Regions from separate parts of the Streptomyces sp. AF1A genome, predicted to be linked through region 2. Evidence: riboswitches for the same ligand, from Rfam matches in the RefSeq annotation. Region 2 holds a riboswitch; each other region holds the start of a gene.
The links. A riboswitch is a leader RNA that binds a small molecule or an ion and turns the genes downstream of it on or off. The one in region 2 is predicted to bind cyclic di-AMP.
Positions count from the first base shown of each region.

Region 1: linked by a shared signal. The riboswitch ahead of ACLU3S_RS12060 (transglycosylase SLT domain-containing protein) and the one ahead of ACLU3S_RS20610 (NlpC/P60 family protein) in region 2 are both predicted to bind cyclic di-AMP.
Region 3: linked by a shared signal. The riboswitch ahead of ACLU3S_RS19285 (M23 family metallopeptidase) and the one ahead of ACLU3S_RS20610 (NlpC/P60 family protein) in region 2 are both predicted to bind cyclic di-AMP.
Region 4: linked by a shared signal. The riboswitch ahead of ACLU3S_RS29700 (peptidoglycan DD-metalloendopeptidase family protein) and the one ahead of ACLU3S_RS20610 (NlpC/P60 family protein) in region 2 are both predicted to bind cyclic di-AMP.

Region 1 covers NZ_JBLEBI010000029.1:15,159-20,100, reverse strand. Annotated here, with positions in the region: gene fahA (fumarylacetoacetase) at 85-1,302, opposite strand; gene ACLU3S_RS12065 (HAD family hydrolase) at 1,764-2,576, shown strand; gene ACLU3S_RS12060 (transglycosylase SLT domain-containing protein) at 2,611-3,114, opposite strand; cyclic di-AMP (ydaO/yuaA leader) riboswitch at 3,120-3,298, opposite strand; gene ACLU3S_RS12055 (polyprenyl synthetase family protein) at 3,934-4,942, shown strand, end outside.
Region 2 covers NZ_JBLEBI010000075.1:20,125-25,066, forward strand. Annotated here, with positions in the region: gene ACLU3S_RS20605 (tellurite resistance/C4-dicarboxylate transporter family protein) at 1-576, opposite strand, end outside; gene ACLU3S_RS20610 (NlpC/P60 family protein) at 683-2,119, opposite strand; cyclic di-AMP (ydaO/yuaA leader) riboswitch at 2,127-2,297, opposite strand; gene pcrA (DNA helicase PcrA) at 2,581-4,942, shown strand, end outside.
Region 3 covers NZ_JBLEBI010000066.1:25,828-30,769, reverse strand. Annotated here, with positions in the region: gene ACLU3S_RS19295 (HPr family phosphocarrier protein) at 104-385, shown strand; gene ACLU3S_RS19290 (GntR family transcriptional regulator) at 605-1,291, opposite strand; gene ACLU3S_RS19285 (M23 family metallopeptidase) at 1,495-2,238, opposite strand; cyclic di-AMP (ydaO/yuaA leader) riboswitch at 2,251-2,411, opposite strand; gene ACLU3S_RS19280 (M16 family metallopeptidase) at 2,746-4,134, opposite strand; gene ACLU3S_RS19275 (M16 family metallopeptidase) at 4,131-4,942, opposite strand, start outside.
Region 4 covers NZ_JBLEBI010000163.1:5,066-10,007, reverse strand. Annotated here, with positions in the region: gene ACLU3S_RS29705 (alpha-galactosidase) at 85-2,157, shown strand; cyclic di-AMP (ydaO/yuaA leader) riboswitch at 2,465-2,621, shown strand; gene ACLU3S_RS29700 (peptidoglycan DD-metalloendopeptidase family protein) at 2,626-3,552, shown strand; gene ACLU3S_RS29695 (SGNH/GDSL hydrolase family protein) at 3,844-4,629, shown strand; gene ACLU3S_RS29690 (TetR/AcrR family transcriptional regulator) at 4,811-4,942, opposite strand, start outside.

The DNA of each region.
Region 1 (4,942 bases), on a different contig from region 2:
GCGCCCCGCGCGGTGGTTCGCCCCGTGCGCGCCCGGGGTCGGCGACGGTGTCACCGCCCCCGACCCCGGGGCCCTGCCGCCGGCTCAGCCCGACACGACCCGCCCGCTCACGTCTCCCAGTCCGACGCGGGTCCCGTTCGCCCCGGGTGCCCAGGCCGACAGGGTCACCACGTCGCCGTCCTCCAGGAAGGCGCGCTTGCCGTCGGGGAGTTCGAGGGGGTCGCGGCCGTTCCAGGTCAGCTCCAGCAGGGAGCCCCGCTGGCGCTCCTCCGGTCCGCTCACCGTGCCGGAGCCGTACAGGTCGCCGGTGCGCAGACAGGCGCCGTTCACCGTCATGTGGGCGAGTTGCTGGGCGGCGGTCCAGTACATGGTGGAGAACGGCGGCTCGGAGACGACATGACCGTTGATCGCGACAGAGATCCGCAGGTCGTAACCGCCGGGCTCGACCCCCGGCGCCGAGTCGTCCAGGTACGGCAGCAGCGGGTGGGTGCGCTCCGGCGGCGCCACGCGCGCGTGCTCCAGCGCCTCCAGCGGAGTGATCCACGCCGACACCGAGGTCGCGAAGGACTTGCCGAGGAAGGGGCCGAGCGGCACGTACTCCCAGGCCTGGATGTCCCGCGCGGACCAGTCGTTGAGCAGGCACAGCCCGAAGACGTGCTCGCTGAAGTCGCCGAGGGCGACCGGCCTGCCCAGCTCGGACGGCACGCCCACGACGAAGCCGACCTCGGCCTCGATGTCCAGCCGGATCGACGGGCCGAAGACGGGCGCGAGGTCGCCGGGGCCCTTGCGCTGTCCGGACGGGCGTACGACGTCCGTGCCGGAGACGATCACCGTGCCGGAACGGCCGTGGTAACCGATCGGCAGGTGCTTCCAGTTGGGGGTGAGCGAGTCCTCGGCGTCCGGGCGGAAGATCCGGCCGACGTTGCGGGCGTGGTTCTCCGAGGCGTAGAAGTCGACGTAGTCCGCCACCTCGAAGGGCAGGTGCAGGGTCACCTCGGACAGGGGGTGGAAGAGCGGTTCGACCGCGTCGCGGTGCGTGGGGTCGGTGGCCCAGGCGGTGATGGCGCGCCGCACCTCGGACCACGCGGTGCGGCCGGCCGCCAGCAACGGGTTGAGGGTGCGGTGCGCGAGCAGCGAGTGGTACGGCGAGCCGAGCGCGGCGGCCGCCGCGCCCACGTCGAGGACGTGGTCCCCGAGCCGGACGCCGACCCTCCGCTCCGTGCTGCCGGCGGGCGAGAACACGCCATAGGGAAGGTTGTGCGGGCCGAAGGGGTCGCCCTCGGGGACGTCGAAGGGGGGCATGGGGGTGCTGCCTCACTCTCATCCGGGCCGTGCATGGCGCTGCGTTTCATGTGGTCGCGCCACACGTTACGGCTGAGATGCGTGTCTTGGGCAGTGTGCCGGGGCGCGACGTGGGACGTGCCCCGGCCAGGGCTGCGGGAGTGCGTCGAGAGCGGTGTGAAGTCGAGAGCGGTGTGAAAAGGACGCCGGGGCACCCCTCCGGGGTTGCCGAACGATGCCCCAAGAGTCCGCAATGTCCGAATGAGTCTCGCAGGAGGTGGCCCTTCCGGCTCAGCGCCCTTCGGGGACACGGGCGCCGGCACGGGGTTCGCCTCCCCGCGCCTCCTGAAGCATCCGGCCGCGGTCCACGGCTGACGTCGGTCGCCATCAGGGGCTGAAAAGACGGAACTTGGGGCCAGGGACAGACAAGTGCGGGCAGTGGGTGGTGAGTCGGTGGGGCGCGGTGTCCGTATTCTCTGATCATGGCACCCTCCCCCGCGTATGCACTGATCGCCACTGACCTGGACGGAACGCTGCTGCGCGGCGACGACACGGTCTCCGACCGGTCGCGCGCCGCGCTCGCTCGGGCGGTGCGGGCCGGTGCCCGGCATCTGGTGGTGACCGGCCGCCCGGCCCCCCGGGTGCGGCCCCTGCTGGCGGACCTCGGCTGCAGGGGGCTCGCGGTGTGCGGGCAGGGCGCACAGGTGTACGACGCGGGAGCCGATCGCCTGCTGTGGTCGGTCCGGCTGGACCGGGAACTGGCCGAGACCGCGCTCGGCAAGATCGAGGCCGAGGTGGGGCAGGTGTACGCGGCCGTCGACCAGGACGGCGTGGACGGGCTCACGCTCATCGAGCCCGGCTATCTGATGCCCCACCCGACCCTGCCCGCGGTCCGGGTGGGTCGGCGCGACGACCTGTGGTGCGCGCCCATCAGCAAGGTACTGCTGCGCCATGCCACCGTGCCGGACGACGAGTTGGCGGCCATCGCGCGGTCGGTGGTGGGTTCGCTGGCGACGGTCACCATGTCGGGTCCGGGGACCGTGGAACTCCAGCCGTGCGGGGTGACCAAGGCGACGGGACTGGCGCTGGCGGCACAGCGGCTGGGGATCGCAGCCGAACGCGCGCTGGCGTTCGGGGACATGCCCAACGACATCCCGATGTTCGACTGGGCCGGTTACGGGGTCGCCATGGCCAACGCCCATGCCGAACTCAAGGCGGTCGCGCATGAGGTCACCACGTCGAACGAGGACGACGGCGTCGCCGTCGTCCTCGAAAGACTGTTCCCGACCGACTGACCGGGATATCAGTAGCGCCTGCCGGATGCGCCGATCAGTAGGCGCCGAACACGTTGTCGATCGACCCGTAGCGGTGCGCCGCGTAGTTGCAGGCGGCCGTGATGTTCGCGACCGGGTCGTAGATGTTGTACGACGTTCCGGCCACGTGGTACGCGTTGAAGGTCGGGTCGATGACCTGGAGCAGGCCCTTGGACGGGATGCCCTTGGCCGCGTTGGAGTCCCACAGGTTGATGGCGTTCGGGTTGCCGGAGGACTCCCGCATGATGTTGCGGTAGATGCCGTTGTAGCTGCCCGGGATGCCCTTCTCGGCCATGATCGCGAGCGACTCGCGGATCCAGCCGTCGAGGTTGTTCGGGTACCCGGCGGGGGTGGTGGAGACCGTCGGGGTCGTGGCGGCGGGGGCGGTGGCCGGGGCCGCCGAGGCGGTGGTCGCTCCGATGATCGGCAGAGCGAGGACGCCGGCGCCGGCTCCGACGGCGGCGAGCGTGCGGGCGAGGCGGTTGTTGCGGGGGCGGCGGTGCTTGGCGGCAGCAGGCATGGGGGTGTTCCTCTCCGTCGCCTACGAGGTGAGCTGTCGGGTTCGGGCGGGGAGGTGCCCGGCCGTGCCCTGGAGAGGCACGGCTTCACCCCTAGCCGTTCCGGTGCGACGCGTGCCGTCCGGTCCGGCGACTTACCTGGATCCCCCGCTCCTGCCGTACGAATGAGTTCGTCGATGGGTCGTGCGGGCGGCGGCAGGATTCGGCGTTCCGCCCGACGGGTCGGGAACGTATGCGACAGCACATGTCGGGAACAAGTGCCCGCGTCACACAACGTCCTATTTGACCTTGAACGGAGTCGTATGGGGTACTTGATCCTTTGCGGTTGCCAACCTTCAACTCGCCGATGCGCAAAGGGAGAACGGGTGATCGGGCGACCGGGGGCACCGATGGGTGACGTGACCCATTTCACGGAATAGCAAATAGCATCATGTCGGACATGGGTGATTCGCGGGTGCGGCCCGGGAGGTGGAGGGGCGTGGAACCTCTGACGTCGCGCCAGTCGTTCTCGGGGCGGGGGCCGGGAGTGCGGAGGGAGGTGGAGCCACCCGGGTGCACGCCAGGGTGGGTCCGTCCTGGGTGTGGGGTCGACCCCCTCCGGCCGATTCACGGCGAAGCTCTTATGTCCCAGTAAGTCAATAAATGTCCTTTCCTATCATCTGATCAGATCCATGTCGGTCGTGCTCCGAAACCGCCCGGGCTGGACCCGTGGGCGCTATCGGTGATCGAAAGAGGACCGGATACGCTGACTTGAGTGATGGCAGCGACCTATCGACAAGCCGTGTAATCGACAGCAGACACCAGCAGACAGGAGACCCCTCGTGACCGTCGTCGGGCCGTTCGGGCTGAGCGTGCGGGACCAGGCTCTGGAAGCCGATGTCCAGGCCGGATTGGCGGCTGTCGAGGAAGGCTTGCTCGAGGCCACCAAGAGCGAGGTCCCGTTCATCACGGAGGCCGCGCAGCACCTCGTGCGGGCCGGCGGGAAGCGGTTCCGGCCGCTGCTCGTGATGCTCGCGGCGCAGTTCGGCGACCCCTACGCGCCGGGCGTGGTGCCGTCGGCCGTGGTCGTGGAGCTGACGCATCTCGCCACGCTGTACCACGACGACGTCATGGACGAGGCGGCCGTGCGGCGCGGCGTGGACAGCGCCAACACCCGCTGGGGCAACTCCGTCGCGGTCCTCACCGGCGACTTCCTCTTCGCCCGCGCCTCGCAGATCCTCGCCGACCTCGGCCCCGAGGCGGTCCGGGTGCAGGCCCTCGCCTTCGAACGGCTGGTCACCGGACAGATCCTGGAGACGGCCGGCCCCACGGACGGCCGCGACCCGGTCGAGCACTACCTGGACGTGCTGGGCGGCAAGACGGGCTCGCTGGTGGCGGTGTCCTGCCGGTTCGGCGCGATGATGTCCGGCGCCGACGAGACGGTCGTGGATGTGCTCACCCAGTACGGCGAGCGCCTCGGGGTGGCCTTCCAGCTCGCCGACGACGTCCTGGACATCGCCTCCGACTCCCACGAGTCCGGCAAGACCCCGGGCACCGACCTGCGTGAGGGCATCGCGACCCTGCCCGTGCTCCGGCTGCGCGAGCGGGCGGCCCGGATGGGGCTGTCCGAGGACATCGCCCTGTGCGAGCTGCTCGACTCCGACCTCAGCGACGACGCCCGGCACGCCGAGGCGCTGGCCGCGCTGCGCGCGCACCCCGCGCTGGAGCAGGCCCGGCGCGACACCATCCGGTACGCCGAGGAGGCGCGGTCGGCGCTGGTGCCGCTGAGGGAGTGCGACGCCAAGGCGGCGCTGATCGAGCTGTGCGACGCGGTGGTCCACCGCGCCGGCT
Region 2 (4,942 bases):
GTGGTCCCCGGCGCCCACCAGCACCTGTCGCGCGTCGAAGCGGGCCAGCGCGACGGCGTAGAGCACCAGACCCAGCCAGAACACCACGAGGGCCGTGTGCGCGAGCCACGGTGTGCGCGTGGCCGCGGCCAGCGTGGCCGCCAGTACGGCCGGCCCCTGTGTGGCCACACAACCCAGGAACACCGCGCCGGGCATGCGCCGCCCCCAGTGCCGTACGACGAGCAGGAGCAGCACCGGCCAGAGCAGCGCCGCGAGCGCCAGCAGCGCCTCGGCCAGGGTCTGCTGTCCGAGCGCCGACAGCCTCGTGCCCAGGACGGCGGTCGCGGCGACGGCGGTGAGCGACCCGGGGCTCCGGGCATCGTCCACCCAGCGCCGCCGGTCGACGGCCAGACGCAGCACGAAGTCGGCGCCCAGCGCGATCCAGCCGACCACCGTCAGTGCCAGCGCCGCCCGGGAGACCGTCTCGTAGCCCGCCAGATGCAGGCTGACCGACACGATGCCGGTCGCCATCACGGCGGCACCGGCGGCCGGTGGCCGGTCCGCCCACCACGCACGCAGACCTGGGATGCCGGGCATGCGCCCGATGCTAGGCAGTGGCACGGAGCCCGGGGCGCGGGGCACGCGCGCGTGGGGGCGAAAAACACCCGCATCCCGGGAGAGACCCCGGGCGGCGCCCGCTCGCTCAGGCCGGCCGCACCACGCTGCGGACGACCGAGTCGCCGCCGTGGTGGACGGACTCCTCGCGGACGTACGCGCCCGGGCCGGGGGCGTGGATCATCATGCCGTCGCCGGTGCAGAGGCCGACGTGCCCGAGGTCGTCGTGGAAGAAGATCAGATCGCCGGGGCGGGCCTCGGCCAGCGGGACCGCACTGCCGGCGCCGGCCTGGTCGCAGGTGCTGCGCGGCAGGGAGACGCCGGCGGACTTCCACGCGGCCTGGGTCAGGCCCGAGCAGTCGTAGGAGCCGGGGCCGCTGGCGCCCCACACGCACGGCTTGCCGATCTGGGCGCGGGCGAAGGCGACGGCCTTCTCGGCCCGGGTGACGCTCGAGGAGCCTGCCGCCGGACTCACCGCCGCACCCATCGCCGCGGCCTCCCGCTGCCCGCTTCGCTGGACGGCGGCGGTGCGTGGCTTCTCCGGCGCCGTCAGCTGAGACAGCAGCACGCGCGCGGTGGCGAGCTTTTTCTGGACGGCGGCCTTCGCGGCCCTCGGGTCGGACGGCGACTCGGCCCGCGTCCCGACGGGCGACGCGGCCGGCATCCGGTGCACGGCCGAGCCCGGAGCGCGGTGTTCCGCCTCGACCGGGGCCATGCGCACCGCGCTCGGGATGCGGTGTTCCGTCTCGGCGGGGGCCATGCGCGCCGTGGTCGTGATGCGGTGTTCCGATTCGGCGGGGGCCATGCGCGCCGTCGCTGGGGTGTGGGGCTGTGCCTCGGCCGGGGCCATGAGCCGCGCCGTGACCGGCGTGTGGGGCTGTGCCTCGGCCAGGATCGTGGGCTGTGCCGCGGGCGGGGCGTGGAGCGGCGCCTCCGTCGTGGCCATGGGGCGCATCCCAGCCGCGGCCTGGGGCTGCGGCCCCGCGGCGGCCCGGCGTTGCGACGGCAGGGGAGCCCGGGCGGGTGCCGGGGCCGGAGCAGGGCCGGAAACACCGTCAGCACCGTCAGCGGCCCGGTTCGGGGCGGCCCGTACGGCAGTCCGCGGGCCCCTGGTGGCCTGCTGGCGCTCGACCGCGCTCTTCACGCGGGAGGCGAGCCGGTCCATCACCCGGCTCGGGTCGAAGTAGTCGTGCGCGGCCTCCGGGAGCGCGTCGGGCTCGTCGCGCGGTCTGCCGAGCCGGCCCGCGCGCCGGGTGACCTCCTCCCGGAGGACACCTGCCCGCCCGCGCTGCCTGCCCGCGGTCTCCTCCGCCTCCTTCTCCGTCGCCGACTCCGCCCGGCGGTAGAGATCGTCGATCTTCTTCTCGATCTCCTCCAGGGTGGGCCGGCCGTGCCCGGTGGCGGGGGCGGCCTCGGCGGTCTGGGGGAGCAGGGCCACCGAGGTCAGTGCGGCGGTGGCGAGGGCGGGGGTGCGGATGCCCGCGCCCTGGGTCCCGGCGGGGCGCGGCTTGCGGTGCGACGCCAAGGGAGGCGACTCCTTCCAACGTGCCGCCTACCGGGTTAGCTGTCGGGTTCGGGCGGATGCTTCGGAAGGGTTGCCCTACGGCGTCGTCCCGGGCGGGAGTCGGCCGATTCACCCCAGGATCGGTGGGTCCCCGGCTCCGGGCACCGTGCGGGTGCACCGGACTCGGCGGAGGCCGCTCGACCCGGCGAGGTTCACCGGAGAGGGAGCGCGCGGCCTGACGGAAACCTAGCCAACTCGTGTGTCTCCTGTGAAGGTTGGTGTGCGGTATGTCCGATACATTTCCGTGACCTGAGGGCGGATTCACGCGCACGTGACCAGGCGCTTCCGCAGGGTGAGGAGTGGAACGACGCCCTCCGCGCGAAGTACGACAGCCTCCGCGCGAAGACGGCCTCTCCGGTGAACCGGCCGTGTTCCGGGGACGGGGACCGGTTGTCAGTCGGGCGCCCTAGACTCGGAGAGCGATGAGCAGCCTCTTTGACGACAGCTTCCTGGCGGACCTCCAGCCCCCCCGCGGGCGCGAGGAGGAGCCCCCGCCTCCGCCCGAGGACGATCACGCTCCGGAGCCGATTCCGGACGATCTGTTCGGCGGGAAGTTCGACGTGCCGCCGGACCGGGACGCGTACTACCGCGACGGCGCGCCGCGCCCGGCGATCGACTCGGCGGCGCTGCTGGAGGGGCTGAACGAGAACCAGCGCGCCGCGGTCGTGCACGCCGGCTCCCCGCTGCTCATCGTGGCCGGCGCCGGGTCCGGCAAGACCCGTGTGCTCACCCACCGCATCGCCCATCTGCTCGCCGAGCGCAACGTGCATCCGGGTCAGATCCTCGCGATCACGTTCACCAACAAGGCCGCGGGCGAGATGAAGGAGCGCGTCGAGCAGCTCGTCGGCCCGCGCGCGAACGCGATGTGGGTGATGACCTTCCACAGCGCGTGCGTGCGCATCCTGCGCCGCGAGAGCAAGAAGCTCGGCTTCACCTCCAGCTTCTCGATCTACGACGCCGCCGACAGCAAGCGCCTGATGGCCCTGGTCTGTCGCGACCTGGACCTCGACCCCAAACGCTTCCCGCCGAAGTCCTTCAGCGCCAAGATCAGCAACCTGAAGAACGAGCTGATCGACGAGGAGGACTTCGCCGCCCAGGCCGCCGACGGCTTCGAGAAGACCCTCGCCCAGGCCTACGCGCTCTACCAGTCGCGGCTGCGCGAGGCCAACGCGCTGGACTTCGACGACCTGATCATGACGACGGTCAACCTGCTGCGCGCCTTCCCCGACGTCGCGGAGCACTACCGCCGCCGTTTCCGGCACGTCCTGGTCGACGAGTACCAGGACACCAACCACGCCCAGTACGCGCTCGTACGGGAACTCGTCGGCACCGGAGAACACGGCGGGGACACCCCGCCCGGCGAGCACGACCTCCCGCCCGCCGAGCTGTGCGTCGTGGGTGACGCGGACCAGTCGATCTACGCCTTCCGGGGTGCGACGATCCGCAACATCCTCCAGTTCGAGGAGGACTACCCGGACGCGACGACGATCCTGCTGGAGCAGAACTACCGCTCCACGCAGACCATCCTGTCCGCCGCCAACGCGGTCATCGAGCGCAACGAGTCGCGCCGCCCGAAGAACCTGTGGACCAACGCCGGCCAGGGCGCGCGGATCACCGGCTACGTCGCGGACACCGAGCACGACGAGGCCCAGTTCGTCGCGGACGAGATAGACCGCCTGGTCGACGCGGGCGAGGCCAAGGCCGGCGACGTCGCCGTGTTCTACCGCACCAACGCCCAGTCCCGTGTCTTCGAAGAGGTCTTCATCCGCGTCGGCCTGCCCTACAAGGTCGTCGGCGGCGTCCGCTTCTACGAGCGCAAGGAGGTCCGGGACGTCCTGGCCTACCTGCGGGTCCTCGCCAACCCCGAGGACTCGGTGCCGCTGCGCCGCATCCTCAACGTGCCCAAGCGGGGCATCGGCGAGCGGGCGGAGGCGATGATCGACGCCCTCGCCCAGCGCGAGAAGATCAGCTTCCCGCAGGCGCTCAAGCGCGTCGACGAGGCGTACGGCATGGCCGCGCGCTCCGCCAACGCGGTCAAGCGGTTCAACACGCTGATGGAGGACCTGCGCACCATCGTGGAGTCCGGCGCCGGACCGGCCACCGTCCTGGAGGCCATACTCGAACGCACCGGCTACCTGGCCGAGTTGCAGGCCTCGACCGACCCGCAGGACGAGACCCGCATCGAGAACCTGCAGGAACTCGCGGCCGTGGCCCTGGAGTTCGAGCAGGAGCGCGGCGAGGGCGAGAGCGCCACGCTCGCCGACTTCCTGGAGCAGGTCGCCCTGGTCGCCGACTCCGACCAGATCCCCGACGAGGAGGACGGCGACGGCGTCATCACCCTGATGACCCTGCACACCGCCAAGGGCCTGGAGTTCCCGGTCGTCTTCCTGACCGGCATGGAGGACGGCGTCTTCCCGCACATGCGCGCCCTCGGCCAGACCAAGGAGCTGGAGGAGGAGCGGCGCCTGGCCTACGTGGGCATCACCCGCGCGCGGGAGCGGCTGTACCTCACGCGGTCGGCGATGCGCAGCGCCTGGGGGCAGCCGTCGTACAACCCGCCGTCCCGCTTCCTGGAGGAGATTCCGGCCACCCACGTGGACTGGAAGCGGACGGGGGCGACGGCCCCGGTGTCCTCCGGCCCGGCCTCCGGGATCGCGGCCTCGCTGTCCTCGACCCGCTCGCGCTCGTCGGCCTCGGGCGCGTCCGGTTTCGCCACGCGGCGGACCGCGGAGAAGCCGGTTGTCGCGCTGGCCGTCGGGGACCGGGTCACGCACGACCAGTTCG
Region 3 (4,942 bases), on a different contig from region 2:
GCGGTCCGACGACACATCCGGGTGGGAGGAAGCTCCGCGCCGGGCATGCTTCACGATGTGGGAAACTGGTCTAGACAACCCTGACACCGAAGGGCAGCAACACATGGCTGAGCGCCGCGTCAACGTCGGCTGGGCCGAGGGCCTCCACGCCCGCCCCGCCTCCATCTTCGTCCGAGCCGCCACGGCCGCAGGCGTCCCGGTGACGATCGCCAAGGCCGGCGGCACGCCGGTCAACGCGGCCTCCATGCTGGCCGTCCTGGGCCTGGGCGCCCAGGGCGGCGAGGAGATCGTCCTCGCCTCCGACGCCGAGGGCGCGGACGCCGCCCTGGACCGTCTGGCCAAGCTGGTCGCCGAGGGCCTGGAAGAGCTGCCCGAGACCGTCTGACGCTCTGTGAGCGGAAGCCGGAAGCCGCGTCGCCCGTACCGGGTGGCGCGGCTTTCGCGTTCTCGCGGCCGGCGGGCCGAATTCGGCGCGGGCGCCCCGCGGCGACGTCGGCCGCCGGCCACCCGCACCATTACCGGCCCATAATTCCCCGGCACCGGGAAAACGGGCAGCGGGAAATACACGGCCGCCGAATATCCCCTCTTGTATACGGCGCCCTTGTTAATGCCGCACGCCCGGCGTGTTTACGGCATGTTGCGAAGTCCTCACGCGCTCCGCGGCGCCGGGAAGGCGAAGGCGGTGCGCGGCGGTCGCGCGCTCGGTGTGCACCGCCGTCACCGCACGCGCGCGCTCGCCGTCCCCGCGCGCCACGGCGTCCACGATCGCGCCGTGCTCCGCCCAGCACTCCACCGGATTCGGCGGCGCCTGCACCGTGTACATCCAGGCGATCTTGTGGCGCAGCTGGGTGAGCATCGAGGTCAGTGAGGGGCTGCCGGAGGCCTGGGCCAGCGTCTCGTGGAACCAGCCGCCCAGCGAGCGCAGGTCCTCGCTGTTCCCCCTTCTGGCCCGCTCCTGACCCAGCCGGACCAGGCCGCGCAGCACCTTCAGATGCGCCTCCGTGCGCCGCTGCGCGGCCCGGGCGGCCCCGAGCGGCTCCAAGAGCATGCGCATGTCCAGCACATCGGCGGCCTCCTGCTCGGTCGGCTCGGCCACGCACGCGCCCGCGTGCCGGCGAGTCACCACGAACCCCTCCGCCTCCAGGGTGCGCAGGGCCTCGCGCACGGGGACACGCGAGACGCCGTAGCGGCGGGCCAGGACTTCCTCGGTGAGGCGGCCGCCGCGCTCGTGGATCCCGGTGACGATGTCGTCCCGGATCGCCGTGCACACCGAGTGCGCCGGAATACGCATGCCCGACCTCCGTCTTCATCCCGGTGAAACGCCGACGATGGACGCGTGTACCGTGACTCTGTTCCAGTGCGCCTGAATTTCCGATGCCAGTCCGTAATCCATGGATATTTTTTGGACAGCGTTCCGGTGGGCACCGTGAAAAAACGGCGAAAGCCCCGGCTCGGTGGGCCGGGGCTTCGCCGTGTGTACGGGCGTCCGCTCGGTCAGACGGTCACGCCGTGCTTGCGGAGGTAGGCGACGGGGTCGACGTCGGAGCCGTAGTCGGGGGTGGTGCGGGCCTCGAAGTGCAGGTGCGGGCCGGTGACGTTGCCGGTCGCGCCGGACAGGCCGATCTGCTGGCCGGGCGTGACCCGCTGGCCCACGGTGACGCCGATGGACGACAGGTGGCCGTACTGGGTGTACATGCCGTCGGCCATGCGGATCACGATCTGGTTGCCGTACGCGCCGCCCCACCCGGTGGAGACGACGGTGCCGGTGCCGACCGCGTGCACGGAGGTGCCGCTCACGGCGTGGAAGTCGATGCCCGTGTGGTGGCCGGAGGACCACAGCGAACTGCTCGCTTCGTAGCCCGTGGAGACGTAGGAGTGCGCGATCGGGGCGACGAAGGCGTTCAGCCGCCTGCGCTCGGCCTCGCGGGCGGCGCGGGCCTCGGCCTCGCGCGCCTGCTTGGCCCGCAGGGCCGCGGCCGCCTCGGCCGCCTTCTGGTCGGCGGCGCGCTGCTGGGCGGCGGCCTGCGCGTCGATGTGCGCGGCGACGTCGTCGCTGACGGTGAGGACCGGGGTCAGTCCGGTCTGCTCCGCGGTGTTCTCGGCGGCGAGTGCCGGGGAGGCCGCGAGGGTGCCGATGACACCGGTGGTCGTGAGGGCCGCGATGCCGGCCGCCTGCGCGGTGCCGCGCTTGACCCGGCCGGGCTTGCGGTGCTTCCCGGTGGCGCACATGAACGCCATGTAGTGGCTGGTCCTTTCCTTCCCTCTCGCCTACCGGGTTAGCTGACGGGTTCGGAGCAGGAAGGTCTCCTACGGGAGCCCTCGCTCGCACGCGGGCGCCCGATTCACCCCAGGGACGGTGGGTCCCCGGCTCCCCTGGCTCGCGCCGTACGGGGACTCGGCGATGACTGTCCGCTGCCGCGGATGCGGCGTACTGCCTGACGAACAGCCCGGACGACGCTAAGGGGGCCCGCCTGCGATCCTCAAACCGATCCGGGCTTTTGTAGCGCATCCCACAGGGCAGACAGGCAACCTCCGTCCCAAATCGGGCACGGGGGAAGAGAGTGGAACAACCAGGGGGCCCTGACGGTCCGTCGACCGTCAGGGCCCCACGCGCGCGCGTGCGACCTGCGTGGGCGTCGGGCGACACGTTCACGCTGTCGTCACGGCCCCACGCGCGCGTGCGGCTACTCGCTGAGGCGGAGCCGGCCTGGGCCGACAGGACGCCGGCCCCACGCGCGCGTGCGGCTACTCGGCCGCCACCACGGTCACCTCGCCGATGCCGAGCGCCTCGACCGGCGCCTTGATCCGGGAGGCGTCCCCGACGAGGACGGTCACCAGGCGGTCCACCGGGAAGGCGTTCACGACCGCGGCCGTGGCCTCCACCGTGCCCGTCGCGGCCAGCTGCCGGTACAGCGTCGCCTGGAAGTCGTCGGGCAGGTGCTGCTCGACCTGGTCGGCCAGGGTGCTCGCGACGGCCGCCGCGGTCTCGTACTTCAGCGGCGCCACGCCCACCAGGTTCTGCACGGCGACGTCCCGCTCGGCGTCGGTCAGGCCCTCCGCCGCGAGGGTGCGCAGCACCTTCCACAGGTCGTCCAGCGCCGGGCCCGTGTTGGGGGTGTCCACGGAGCCGCTGATGGCGAGCATCGCGGCACCCGAGCCGTCCGGCGCGGAGCGCAGGACCTGCCCGAACGCGCGCACCCCGTAGGTGTAGCCCTTCTCCTCGCGCAGGACGCGGTCCAGGCGGGAGGTGAGGGTGCCGCCGAGGCAGTAGGTACCGAGCACCTGGGCGGGCCACACCCGGTCGTGCCGGTCCGGTCCGATCCGGCCGATGAGCAGCTGCGTCTGCACCGCGCCGGGCCGGTCCACGATGACCACGCGTCCGGTGTCGTCGGCGCTCACCGGCGGCACCGGGCGCGGCTCGCCCGGCCTGCCGGTCCAGGCGCCCAGGGTGTCGCCGAGCAGCGCGTCGAGGTCGACGCCGGTGAGGTCGCCCACCACGACCGCGGTGGCCGTGGCCGGGCGCACGTGCCGGTCGTAGAAGGCGCGTACGGCGGCGGCGTCGATCTTCTCGACGGTCTCCTCGGTGCCCTGGCGCGGGCGGGACATGCGCGAGGACGCCGGGAACAGCTCCTTGGAGAGTTCCTTGGCGGCCCGGCGGGAGGGGTTGGCCAGCTCGTGCGGGATCTCGTCCAGGCGGTTGCGCACCAGCCGCTCGATCTCGCTCTCGGCGAAGGCGGGCGCCCGCAGCGCGTCGGCGACCAGGCCGAGCCCCTTGGCCAGCCGAGAGGCCGGCACCTCGAGGCTGAGCCGGACGCCGGGGTGGTCGGCGTGCGAGTCCAGGGTGGCGCCGGCGCGCTCCAGCTCGGCGGCGAACTCCTCGGCGGAGTGCTTGTCGGTGCCCTCGGAGAAGGCCCGCGCCATGATCGTGGCGACGCCGTCCAGGCCCGCCGGCTCGGCGTCCAGGGGGGCGTCGAGCAGCACCTCGACGGCGACGACCTGCTGGCCGGGGCGGTGGCAGCGCAGCACGGTCAGGCCGTTGTCGAGCGCGGTGCGCTCGGGCGCCGGGAAGGCCCACGGCCGGGCCTCGCCGGCCTGCGGCCGCGGGTGGAAGTCCATGGTGGCGAGCTCGGTCACTTGGCCGTCTCCTCGTTGTCGTTGCCGGCCTCCACGGTCGCTTCCGTCTCCGGGTCCTCGGGCACGTCGGCGTCCGGGGCGGCCTCCGGGGACTTCGGCTCGTAGACCAGGACCGCGCGGTTGTCGGGGCGCAGGCGCGCCTGGGCGACCTCCTGCACCTCCTCGGGGGTCACCTGCAGAACGCGCTGGACGGCGGTGAGGGCGAGCTGGGGATCGCCGAACAGGACGGCGTACCGGCACAGTTCGTCGGCACGGCCGGCGACCGTGCCCAGCCGGTCCAGCCACTCGCGCTCCAACTGGGCCTGGGCGCGCTCCATTTCCTCCGGCGTGGGGCCCCGCTCGGCGAACCGGGCCAGCTCCTCGTCGATGGCGGCCTCGATGACCGGCACCTCCACGTCACCGGAGGTCTTCACGTCCAGCCAGCCCATCGAGGGCGCGCCGGCCAGACGCAGCAGGCCGAAGCCGGCCGCCACGGCCGTACGGTCGCGGCGCACCAGCCGGTTGTACAGGCGGGAGGACTCGCCGCCGCCGAGGATGGTCAGGGCGACGTCGGCCGCGTCGCACGCGCGCGTGCCGTCGTGCGGGAGCCGGTAGGCGGCCATCAGGGCGCGCGCCGGGACCTCCTCGACGACGACCTCGCGCAGCTGCTCGCCGATGACCTCCGGCAGCGAGCCGTCGCGGGGCGCGGGCTTGCCGTCGTGGGACGGGATGGACCCGAAGTACTTCTCGACCCAGGCGAGGGTCTGCACCGGGTCGATGTCGCCCACCACGGACAGCACCGCGTTGTTCGGCGCGTAGTAGGTGCGGA
Region 4 (4,942 bases), on a different contig from region 2:
TTGTCCACAGGCATTGTCACCTGGGGCCACAGGGCCTGATGATGTTCGCACTTGAGCGGATCTGTTGTTACCTGTGAGGTCTCGATGGTGGACATAGCCGAAGACGGTCGTACGTGGCTCCTGTCGGGGCCGGCCAGCAGTTACGCCCTGCATCTCACCGACGCGGACGAGCTGCTGCACCTCCATTGGGGCCCGCGGATCGCGCTCGCGGACGCCGAGGCCCTGGCGGTGGCCCCGCTGCCCGGCTACTGGCCGTTCGAGTCCCCCCTCGACGGTCGCGAGGAGTACCCGGTCGAGGGCGGCCCGCGCTTCGTGCGCCCCGCCCTGTCCGTGCGCACGCGGGAGCGGCGCGGCACGCAGTGGCGCTTCGTGTCGCAGGACACCGAGGACGGGGAGCTGCGGCTGCGGTTCGACGACGACGGGCTCGCGATCACCCTGCAGTACCGGATGCGCGGCGACGTCGTCGAGCGCCGGGTGACCGTGGAGAACGGCGGGCACGTGCCCGTGGAGCTGCTGCGCGCCGACGCGGCCACCTGGACCCTGCCCGACCGCGAGGGCTGGCGACTGTCCCAGCTGCACGGCCGCTGGGCCGCCGAGTCCCGGCTCACCCGGGCGCCGCTCACCTACGGCGAGAAGGTGATCGGCAGCCGCCGCGGGCACACCGGCCACCAGCACCTGCCCTGGGTGGCCCTCGACACCGACGCCACCGAGGAGCACGGCGAGGTGTACGGCTGCGCGCTCGGCTGGTCCGGCTCCTGGCGCATCTCGGTCGCCCAGCTCCCGGACGCCCGCGTGCAGATCACGGGCGGCGCCGGCCACGACGACTCGGGCCTGCTGCTCCTTCAGCCCGGGGAGTCGTACACCACGCCGGTCTTCGCCGGTCTGTGGAGCGGGGACGGCTTCGGCGGCGCCAGCCGCACCTGGCACGCCTACCAGCGCGCCCACGTCGTCCCGGACGCCGAGCGGGACCGTCCGGTGCTCTTCAACTCCTGGGAGGCGACGAACTTCGACATCTCCGAGGAGCAGCAGACCGCCCTGGCGCGCCGGGCCGCCGCGATCGGCGTCGAACTGTTCGTGGTCGACGACGGCTGGTTCGGCGCCCGCACCAGCGACCGCGCCGGCCTCGGCGACTGGACCCCGAACCCCGACCGCTTCCCGCACGGCCTGAAGCCCCTCGCCGACCAGGTGCACGACCTCGGCATGCAGTTCGGCATCTGGGTCGAACCCGAGATGGTCAACCAGGACAGCGAGCTGTACCGCGCCCACCCCGACTGGGTGCAGTACCGGACAGGACGCGACCGGACGGAGTTCCGCCATCAGCTGGTGCTGAACCTCGCCCGTGAGGACGTCCAGGAGTACCTGTGGGAGCAGCTGGACGCGCTGCTCTCCAGCGCCCCGATCGACTACGTGAAGTGGGACTTCAACCGCTGCTTCAGCGACGCCGGCTGGCCCGGGGAGCCGTACCCGCAGCGGCTCTGGGTGGACCACGTCCGCGCCCTGTACGCCCTGCTGGACCGGCTGCGGGCCGCCCATCCCGGGGTGGCCTTCGAGTCCTGCTCGGGCGGCGGCGGCCGGATCGACCTGGGTGTGATGAGCCGCACCGACCAGGTGTGGACCTCCGACAACACCGACCCGCTGGACCGGCTCGCCATCCAGCACGGCTTCAGCCAGATCCACCCGGCCCGGGTCATGGCCGCCTGGGTCACCGACAGCCCGAACGTTCAGCTCAACGGCAGGGTCAGCTCGCTGCGGTTCCGCTTCGTCAGCGCCATGTCGGGCGTCCTCGGCGTCGGCGGCGACCTCACCGAGTGGAGCGAGGGGGAACTGGCCGAGGCCCGGCGGTGGGTGGAGCTGTACAAGGAGATCCGTCCGGTCGTCCAGCGCGGCGACCAGTACCGGCTGCTGCCCCCGACGGGCGGCCTGAGCGCCGTCCAGTACCTCCTGGGCGACGAGGCCGTGGTCCTCGCCTGGCTCCAGGCGCAGAGCTACGGCGAGCCCGCGCCGGCGGTGCGGCTGCGCGGCCTCGACCCGACGGCGTCGTACGAATGCCGCGAAACAGGCGAAGTGCACCGGGGTGCGGTTCTGCTGCACCACGGGCTGCGCACCGGGCTCAAGGGCGACCTGGATGCGACGGTCGTCCGGCTGCGCCGCATCTGAGCCGCCTGTCCGAATTGACGGCTTAATTCCAACTCAGTGCGTAATAAGGGAGCATGGCGGGATGGGGCGTGAGAAAGGTCATATCCGTGACCGTGCGTCGCGCGTCATGTCCACGTAATTCCGGTGCGGGAAAAGGGAATTCGCTGAGTGAACGGGCGGGAATTCACGGAGTGTGACGGTGAATTCCCGCCTTTGGATCTCCATGCCGGGAACGCCGTGAACCGGGTGCTTGTTTCAGCGCCTCCCGCTCCCTTACGTTCGGCCCGAATCCGGACGGAACGCCGAATCCTGCCGCCGCCCGGAGCCCCACACACTTGACCCGTGTTCGGCAGGAGCGGGGGACCCACCAGGTACCACTGCCTGTCCGGTCTCCGCGACAGGCTCGGGGTGAAGCCGCGCACCGCGCGGCCGGACATCTCCAGTCCGAACCCGACAGCTGACCTCGCAGGCGTCGGAGAGGAATGCGCCATGCCCGCCAAGGGAAAGCACCGACGTCCCAAGACCCCGCGTTTTTCCCGCTCCATTGCCGCCGCCGGAACCGGCGGCGCCGCGCTGGCCCTCCCGCTCATAGGGGCCACCGGGGCGCACGCGGCCACCCCCGCCCAGCCGGTTTCCGGAAAGGCCGTCCAGTCCCTTGCGGTCGCCGTGAAGAAGCCGGTCGCCCAGGCGCATTCGACCCTGCGCACCTACACGGTGAAGTCCGGCGACTGCCTTTCGACGATCGCCTACGAGCAGCACGTCCGCGGCGGCTGGCAGCGGCTCTACGAGGACAACCGGCAGGCCGTCGGCGACGACCCGTCGCTGGTCCACCCGGGCCTGAAGCTCACCCTCGACGGTCAGGCCGCCCCGGCCCGCACCGCGCCCGCCGCCCCGGAGCCCTCCTCGGAGAGCTCGCAGTCCCGCTCGGGCGCCTCGCAGGACTCCGGCACCCACGCGACGCCGTCGGCCCCGTCCGCCGGCGCCGCCGACACGCACGCCACCTCCACCGGCTACACCCTCCCGGTGACCGGCGCCACCATCGGCACCGGCTACGGCGTGGCCGGCATCCACTGGTCCAGCGGCCACCACACGGGCGTCGACTTCGTCGTCCCGACCGGCACCCCGGTCAAGGCCGTCGCCGCGGGCACCGTCGTCACCGCGGGCTGGGGCGGCGCCTACGGCAACCAGGTCGTCATCAGGCTGAACGACGGCCACTACGCCCAGTACGGCCACCTCTCCCAGCTCTCCGTCTCGGCCGGCCAGACCGTGACCGAGGGGCAGCAGATCGGCCTGTCCGGCGCCACCGGCAACGTCACCGGCCCGCACCTGCACTTCGAGATCCGCACCACGCCGGACTACGGCTCGGACATCGACCCGGTCGCCTACCTCCGCGAACACGGCGTCACCGTCGGCTGACGGGCCGCCGGCCGCCCCGAACCACCTTCCTGACACGCACACCGAAGGCCGGACCCCGATCCCCGGGGCCGGCCTTCGGTGTGCGTGGCGGACCGGTGTGCCGGCCCTCTGTGCACGGCCCGGCCGACCGGCCGTCAACAGCCCTGGCGGTGGCCGTATTCCTGGAACGCGGGCCCAACGGGAGTGGTTCTTCTCACCGGTCGTCAACCCCTGCCTACGGTCGCGTAGGTCACACCCGAAGGTGAATCATGGTCCGACGTGGCAGACGATTCGAAGAATGACAACAGATCAGTGATCGGGTCGTACGTGGCGGTGGGGGACAGCTTCACCGAGGGGGTCGGCGACCCCGGCCCCGACGGCGCCTTCGTGGGCTGGGCCGACCGGCTCGCGGTCCTGCTCGCCGACCGGCGGCCCGAGGGCGACTTCCAGTACACCAATCTCGCCGTGCGCGGAAAGCTGCTGGACCAGATCGTGGCCGACCAGGTGCCGCAGGCCGTCGAACTCGCACCGGACCTGGTCTCCTTCTGCGCCGGCGGCAACGACATCATCCGCCCCGGTACCGACCCCGACGAGGTCGCCGAGCGCTTCGAGCGGGCCGTGGCCCGGCTGACCGGGGCCGCCGGCACGGTCCTGGTGACCACCGGCTTCGACACCCGCGGCGTCCCCCTGCTCAAGCATCTGCGCGGCAAGATCGCCACCTACAACGGGCACGTGCGCGCCATCGCCGACCGGTACGGCTGCCCCGTGCTCGACCTGTGGTCGCTCAAGTCCGTGCAGGACCGCAGGGCCTGGGACAGCGACCGGCTGCACCTCTCGCCCGAGGGGCACACGCGCGTGGCGCTGCGGGCCGGCCAGGCCCTCGGCCTCGACGTGCCGGCCGACCCCGAGCAGGCGTGGCCTCCGCTGCCGCCCAGGGGCACTCTGGAGGTCCGCCTGGACGACGTCCACTGGGCCCGCGAGCACCTCGTCCCCTGGATCGGCCGCCGGCTGCGCGGCGAGTCCTCGGGCGACCACGTCACCGCGAAGGGCACCCTGTCCCCGGACGACATCAGGACGCGCATCGCTTCCGTGGCCTGATGCGGTCCCGGCGAGTGTGCGTCCGTGCCGCGTCGCGTGGTGCGGGGGCGCGCGGGTCTTACGGGTTTCGTCCGGCCGGGGTCTTGTGGTCCACGGCCGGACGGGCAGGGCGTGCATCGCCTTCGTGGCCTGATCCAGCCCCGCCGAGCGTGCTCCCGCACCGCGCGGGGGCACGCTCGTCTCACCGCTCTCGTCCGGTCAGGGCCTTGCGGTCCACGCCGATTTCCCGGGCGAGCGCCTCGTCCACCCACTCCCGGGCCCGGGCCCGCGGCACTGCCCCCGGATACGAGGTCAGCTGCACGGCGAGGCCGTC